2 regions of the Streptomyces sp. NPDC058671 genome follow, and region 1 is predicted to be linked to the other one. Evidence: riboswitches for the same ligand, from Rfam matches in the RefSeq annotation. Region 1 holds a riboswitch; the other holds the start of a gene.
What was found. A riboswitch is a leader RNA that binds a small molecule or an ion and turns the genes downstream of it on or off. The one in region 1 is predicted to bind S-adenosylmethionine.
Positions count from the first base shown of each region.

Region 2: linked by a shared signal. The riboswitch ahead of ACFWV2_RS31295 (aminotransferase class V-fold PLP-dependent enzyme) and the one ahead of thrC (threonine synthase) in region 1 are both predicted to bind S-adenosylmethionine.

Region 1 is NZ_JBHXSA010000003.1:307,196-310,578, forward strand. It holds gene ACFWV2_RS05800 (MoaD/ThiS family protein) at 1-118, opposite strand, end outside; gene thrC (threonine synthase) at 133-1,443, opposite strand; SAM riboswitch class I at 1,437-1,581, opposite strand; gene ACFWV2_RS05810 (glucosyl-3-phosphoglycerate synthase) at 1,702-2,643, shown strand; gene ACFWV2_RS05815 (hypothetical protein) at 2,682-3,383, shown strand, end outside.
Region 2 is NZ_JBHXSA010000038.1:13,701-17,083, reverse strand. It holds gene ACFWV2_RS31295 (aminotransferase class V-fold PLP-dependent enzyme) at 1-1,338, opposite strand, end outside; SAM riboswitch class IV at 1,556-1,672, opposite strand; gene trpD (anthranilate phosphoribosyltransferase) at 1,755-2,819, opposite strand; gene ACFWV2_RS31285 (cytochrome bc complex cytochrome b subunit) at 2,953-3,383, opposite strand, start outside.

The DNA.
Region 1 (3,383 bases):
TGTGGTTCTTCTCCAGGTCCTCGATCACCTCGGCGAGGGTCGCGCCCTCGGCCTGGACCTCGGACTGCCCGCCCGTGTAGGTGCGGAGGATGGTGGGGATGCGGACGTTCACGGCCATGTCTTCGTAACCTTTCAGAGCGCCAGGCCGGCGTCGCGGAACGCGTCCAGGCTCGGGCGGATGGTGACGGTCGCCTGAGAGGTGTCGGCCACCGCGTCCAGGGTCTTGAGTCCGTCGCCGGTGTTGAGGACGACGGTGGTGAGGTTCGGGTCGATCAGCCCGTTCTCGACGAGCTTCCTCGCGACGCCGACGGTCACGCCGCCCGCGGTCTCGGCGAAGATGCCCTCGGTCTGCGCGAGCAGCTTGATCGCGTCGACGACCTGCTCGTCGTTCACGTCCTCCACGGCGCCGCCGGTGCGGCGGGCGATGTCGAGGACGTACGGGCCGTCGGCCGGGTTGCCGATGGCGAGCGACTTGGCGATCGTGTTCGGCTTCTGCGGGCGGACGACGTCGTGGCCGGCCTTGAAGGCGACGGAGACCGGGGAGCAGCCCTCGGCCTGGGCGCCGAAGATCTTGTACGGCTTGTCCTTGACGAGGCCCAGCTTGATGAGCTCCTGGAGACCCTTGTCGATCTTGGTGAGCTGCGAGCCGGAGGCGATCGGGATGACGAGCTGGTCGGGGATGACCCAGCCGAGCTGCTCGCAGATCTCGTACGCCAGCGTCTTGGAGCCCTCGCCGTAGTACGGGCGGAGGTTGACGTTCACGAAGCCCCAGCCCTCGCCGAGCGGGTCGCCGATGAGCTCCGAGCAGAAGCGGTTGACGTCGTCGTAGTTGCCCTCGATGGCGACGAGGTCACCGCCGTAGACACCGGCCATGACGACCTTGCCCTGCTCCAGGTCGTGCGGGATGAACACGCAGGAGCGGAAGCCGGCACGGGCGGCGGCGGCGCCGACGGCGCCGGCCAGGTTGCCGGTGGAGGAGCAGGACAGGGTGGTGAAGCCGAAGGCGCGGGCGGCCTCGATGGCCTGGGCGACGACCCGGTCCTTGAAGGAGTGGGTCGGGTTGCCGGAGTCGTCCTTGACGAAGAGCTTGCCGGGGGCGACGCCGATCTCGCGGGCGAGGTTGTCCGCCTGGACGAGCTTGGTCCAGCCCGGGTTCAGGTTCGGCTTGTCGGCGACGTCGGCGGGGACGGGCAGCAGGGGGGCGTACCGCCAGATGTTGGCGGGGCCGGCCTCGATCTGCTTGCGCAGCGCCTCGGGGTCACCGGTGGGGAGGTCGTACGCCACTTCGAGAGGTCCGAAACAGAGTTCGCAGGCGAAGATCGGGCCGAGCGCGAACACTTCACCGCATTCGCGACAGGAAAGCCCGGACGCGGGACCGAGGTCGACGGTGGTGGCGGGGGTGACGGTCTGTACAGCCATGGAGGCGAGGCCCTTTCTCCTCATCTTTCCCATGACGAATTTTTCGCCATGAGACGGATTTGGCACCTTCCCTAGTCAGGGACCTCGCTGGAGTACGAGCTGCTGACTGGAGGGTTGCCGGGGCTTCAACGGGCCGTTTCCCTCTGCCCCTCTGGATGAGCGGTATTCGGTTGTGTGACGCGGGCGGCACCCCGACATGCATCGGGCGTCCGCGTTGTTCAAGACTGTAACCGAAGGCATGGACGGTCGAGATGGTCGTCCGAACCGCGAGATGGAGATCACGTGCTGGATGAGGTGGAGCGCTGGCTGGACCGGCGGTCCTGGTCCGTGGCCGATCGACCGCTGGAGCGGGTTCTCGCCGCCAAGCGCGGGACGAAGGTCAGCGTGGTGCTGCCCGCGCTGAACGAGGAGGCGACGGTCGGGGACATCGTCACCGTGATCCGGCGCGAGCTGATGGGCGGGGCGGCGCCGCTCGTCGACGAGCTGGTGGTGATCGACTCGGGGTCCACGGACCGTACGGCGGAGGTGGCGGCCGAGGCCGGGGCGCGGGTGGTCGCGCGGGACGCGATCCTCCCCCGGATACCGGCGGTGCCGGGCAAGGGCGAGGTCCTGTGGCGGTCACTGATGGTGACCAGTGGGGACGTCGTCTGTTTCGTGGACGCGGACCTGCGGGACTTCTCCGCGGACTTCGTGACGGGGATCGTGGGCCCGCTGCTCACCGACCCGGACGTGGACCTCGTGAAGGCGATGTACGACCGCCCGTTCAACGACACCCCTGGTCAGGGCGGTCGCGTCACGGAGCTGGTGGCACGCCCGCTGCTCAACCTGCACTGGCCGCAGCTGGCCGGTTTCGTGCAGCCGCTGGGCGGGGAGTACGCGGCCCGCCGTTCGCTGCTCGAACGGCTGCCGTTCCCGGTCGGTTACGGAGTGGAGCTGGCGCTGCTGGTCGACGCGCTGCACACGGTGGGCCTGGACGCGCTCGCACAGGTGGACGTGGGGGTCCGCAAGCACCGCCACCAGGACGGGCTGGCGCTCGGCCGGATGGCGGCGGCGATCTACCGGACGGCGCAGCTGCGGCTTTCGCGGGGACATCTGGTGCGGCCGTGGCTGACCCAGTTCGAGCGGGGTGAGTCGGGGTTCACGCCGCGGACGTACGCGGTGGACACGGAGGAGCGGCCGCCGATGGCCGAGATCGTGGAGTACGCGCGCCGCCGCGTGGCGTAACGCCCCATGATGATGTGTTTTGCCTACATTGCCCTTTTATGCGCTTCAGACAACATCACCTGGGAAAGGTACTCGCGGCCGTCGCACTGATGACGGGCTCGCTCGCGCTCACCGCCGCCGGACCGGTCGCGGCCGACGTGGTCGAGCCCTTCGGCAAGCGGTACGACGCGTCGCTGTACGGCGACTTCGCCACGATCGGCGACACGGTGACGGCCGCCAGGACCGGCACCACCGGCGGAGGCACCGGCGCCGGCGGCGGTTACGGCTCCAGCACCGGCCGCGTCGTGCTACCGGCGGGCGCCGAGGTGGCGTACGCCCGGCTGTTCTGGGGCGGGAACGACGGCACGTACACGGGGCCGAGCGGCGCGCGCCTGGGCCGCTGCGACCTCTCGGGCGCGGACGCCGTCCGCTCGCCCGGCGACCCCGCGACGACCGCCCCCGTGCTCAAGGTCGGCGCGGGTCCCGCGACCCCCGTCTCCCTCGACAGCATGGTCACCGACCCGGCCGGCGTCGAGGGCCCGCACTACTACACGGGCGAGTCCGACGTGACCGCCGCCTTCAAGGGCGTCACGGGCACGGACACGCGGATCGCGGTCGGCAACGTCTGGGCCCCCACGGGCAAGGGCTGCGTGGCGGGCTGGTCCCTGACGGTCGTCCACCGGTTCCCGGGGCCGGACCCGGTCCACGCCCCCGAGCGGCGGAAGGTCTACGTCTACGGCGGGCACGTCCTCCAGCGCTCG
Region 2 (3,383 bases), on a different contig from region 1:
CTCCACGTGCTCGTCGGGCGTACCGGCGCCGAAGCTCACCCGGATGGCGTTGAGGGACCTCTCACCGGGCGCGGCCTCGGGGGCGCCGCACTCGCCCTGGGTCCCCGGGTCGCCGCCGAGCAGCGTGCGGACCAGCGGGTGGGCGCAGAAGAGTCCGTCGCGGACGCCGATGCCGTACTCGGCGGAGAGCGCGGCGGCGAAGTGGGAGCTGTTCCAGCCCTCCACGACGAAGGAGATGACGCCGACCCGGGGCGCGTCGTCGCCGAACAGCGACAGCACCTTCACCTCGGGGACCTCGGCGAGGCCCGCGCGGACCGTGGCGATCAGGTGCCGCTCCCGCGCGACGAGGGCGTCGAAGCCTGCTTCGGTGAGCGCCCTGCAGGCGGAGGCGATGGAGTACACGCCGATGACGTTCGGGGAGCCGGCCTCGTGGCGGGCCGCGGTGGTGTGCCACTCCACGTCCACCCCGCCGTCGGCCCGGCGCGCCACCCTGCGGGAGGCGCCGCCGCCCGCGAGGTAGGGCTCGGCGTCCTGGAGCCAGTCGGCGCGGCCGGCGAGGACGCCCGAGCCGAAGGGCGCGTACAGCTTGTGCCCGGAGAAGGCGATCCAGTCCACGTCCAGGTCCTGGACGGAGACCGGGTGGTGGGGCGCGAGCTGGGCGGCGTCGAGCACGATGCGGGCGCCGTGGGCGTGCGCGGCGGCGGCGAGCTCCTTCACCGGCCACAGCTCCCCGGTGACGTTGGAGGCGCCGGTGACGCAGACGAGCGCGGGGCTCGCGGGGCCTCCCGTGCCCGACCGGGTCCGGGAGTTCGGGGAGGGGTCGCGGTCGGCGAGGGCGCGCTCCAGGGTGGCGACGGCCTGCTCCGGGGTGCGCGGGGCGTCGAGGTAGGTGACGCGGGCGTCCTGCCACGGCAGCAGTGAGGCGTGGTGCTCGGTCTCGAAGACGAAGACCTGGCAGTCGGCGGGGAGGGTGGCGGCGAGCAGGTTGAGCGAGTCGGTGGTGGAGCGGGTGAAGACGACCTGGTCGTCGGGGCGGCAGTCGAGGAACTCGGCGACGGTGGCGCGGCTGTTCTCGAAGAGGTCGGTGGAGAGCTGGGAGAGATAACCGGCGCCGCGGTGGACGCTGCCGTAGTACGGGGCGTACGCGGCGACGTCGTCCCAGACCCGCTGGAGGGCCGGGGCGCTGGCCGCGTAGTCGAGCGCCGCGTAGGTCACGTCGCCGCCGGTGACGAGCGGGACGGTGACGTCCCGGCCGAGGACGGGCAGCGGGGCGGCGCAGCAGGAGTCGGCGGACTCGTCGGCGGCGGGGGCGACGGCGGCGTGAGTGCGTGCGGACATGGCGGTATCTCCCGGCGGGCGGTGCGGAATGGCTTCGGTGATCCGTACGCGGCCGGACGCGGCGGGGTACGGGTGATGCCTCGGAGACGTCGGGGGCGCACGCGGGTACGCGGAAGTGACCCTGTTCCGAGGGTGAAGTAGGGGCGGATTCGCCCTATCGCATTCGCTTGCTCACGGAAAAAGCTCCTCGAGAGACCAGGACCCCTGGTGTTCGAGGGGTCCGCGCTTGCCGTAGACCTCGCTGCCTACGGCCTGGTCATCACCCGGGGCACCCCGCCACGGACGGAGGGTTGCCGGACAGCAAGCCGGGGCCAAAACGCTGTCACTCGTGACCTGTAGGACATCCTGCCACATGATCGCCGAAGCGCAAGACCCCGGTCCGCATGCTGGACCGGGGTCGAACGGCGGTGCACGCGCTACGCGTTGCTGACGGCGATCCAGCGCTCCAGGGCCCGGCGGGCCGCGCCGGAGTCGATCGCCTCCGCGGCCTTGTCGATGCCGACGCGGATCTGCTCCGCGAGGGTGCCCTCCCCCGGGGCGAGCGCGACGAGCGCCGCCGCCGAGTTGAGCAGCACCGCGTCCCGTACCGGACCGGTCTCCCCCGCGAGCAGCCGGCGGGCGACGTCCGCGTTGTACGAGGCGTCCGCGCCGCGCAGGGCCTCCACCGGCACGAGGTCGATGCCGACGTCCCGGGGGTCGAAGGCCTCCTCCCGTACCGCGCCGTCGCGGACCACCCAGACCCGCGAGGTGGCGGTGGTGGTCAGCTCGTCGAGCCCGTCGTCGCCGCGGAAGACGAGCGCGGAGGAGCCGCGCTCGGCGAGCACCCCGGCCATGATGGGGGCCATCCGGGCGTCGGCGACACCGGTGGCCTGGGCCCGCACCCGGGCGGGGTTGGTGAGCGGACCGAGGAAGTTGAAGGTGGTCCGGATGCCGAGCTCCCTGCGGGCCGCGGCGACATGACGCAGCGCCGGGTGGAACTTCACCGCGAAGCAGAAGGTGATCCCGGCCTCCTCCGCGACCTCGGCGACCCGCCGCGGGGTCAGCTCCAGGTTGACGCCGAGCTTCTCCAGGACGTCGGAGGCGCCGGACGCGGAGGACGCGGCCCGGTTGCCGTGCTTGACGACCTTGGCTCCGGTGCCGGCCACGACGATCGCGGACATGGTCGAGATGTTGACGGTCTTGGCGCCGTCGCCGCCGGTGCCGACGATGTCGACGGAGGGGCCGGGCACCTCGATCGTGTTGGCGTGCTCGTACATGGTGCGCACGAGCCCCGAGATCTCCTCGACGGTCTCGCCCTTGGCGCGCAGGGCGACCGCGAACCCGGCGATCTGGGCGTCGGTGGCCTCGCCGCGCAGGATCCGGTCCATCGCCCAGGCGGTGTCCTCGGCGCTCTGGTCGCGGCCGGTCAGCAGACCGTCCAGGACGACGGGCCAGGAGCGGCCCGCCGACGTCGATCCTCCAGCGGGGGTCACAGCGCTCATGGCAGCTCCATCGTCGATTGCGCGCGCAACAGGTCATGGCCAGCCTATCGAGCCCCGGGGACGGCAAAGAGCCCCGTCCATCGAATGGACGGGGCTCTCGCCGTGGCGACCGGCAGGTCAGGAGTTCAGGTGATCAGTGGTGGCCGTGGCCGTCCTGGATCGCCTTGTACTCCTCGACCGTGGGCTTGGCGATCTGGCTGTCGTCGCCGTAGTAGCCCTTGTTGAGCTTGATCCGGAGCTTCTCCACGCGCCCGACCTTGCGCTCCACGCCGTTCTCGTCGACGGCCGGCGGCAGCGCCGCGGCCTCGTACTGCTCGTGCGCGGTGAGGCGGTGCAGCTCGCCCTGGCTGAGCGGCTCGTGGACCTCGACGAACTCACCGTGCGGCAGGCGCTTGATGATGCCGGACTCGCGTCCGTGCAGCACCTTGTCCTTGTCGCGGCGCTGGAGGCCGAGGCAGATCCGCTTGGTGACGATGAACGCGATGACCGGGCCGACGAAGAAGAAGATCCGCACGAACCAGGTGATCGAGTTGATCGACAGGTGGAAGTGGGTCGCCCAGAGGT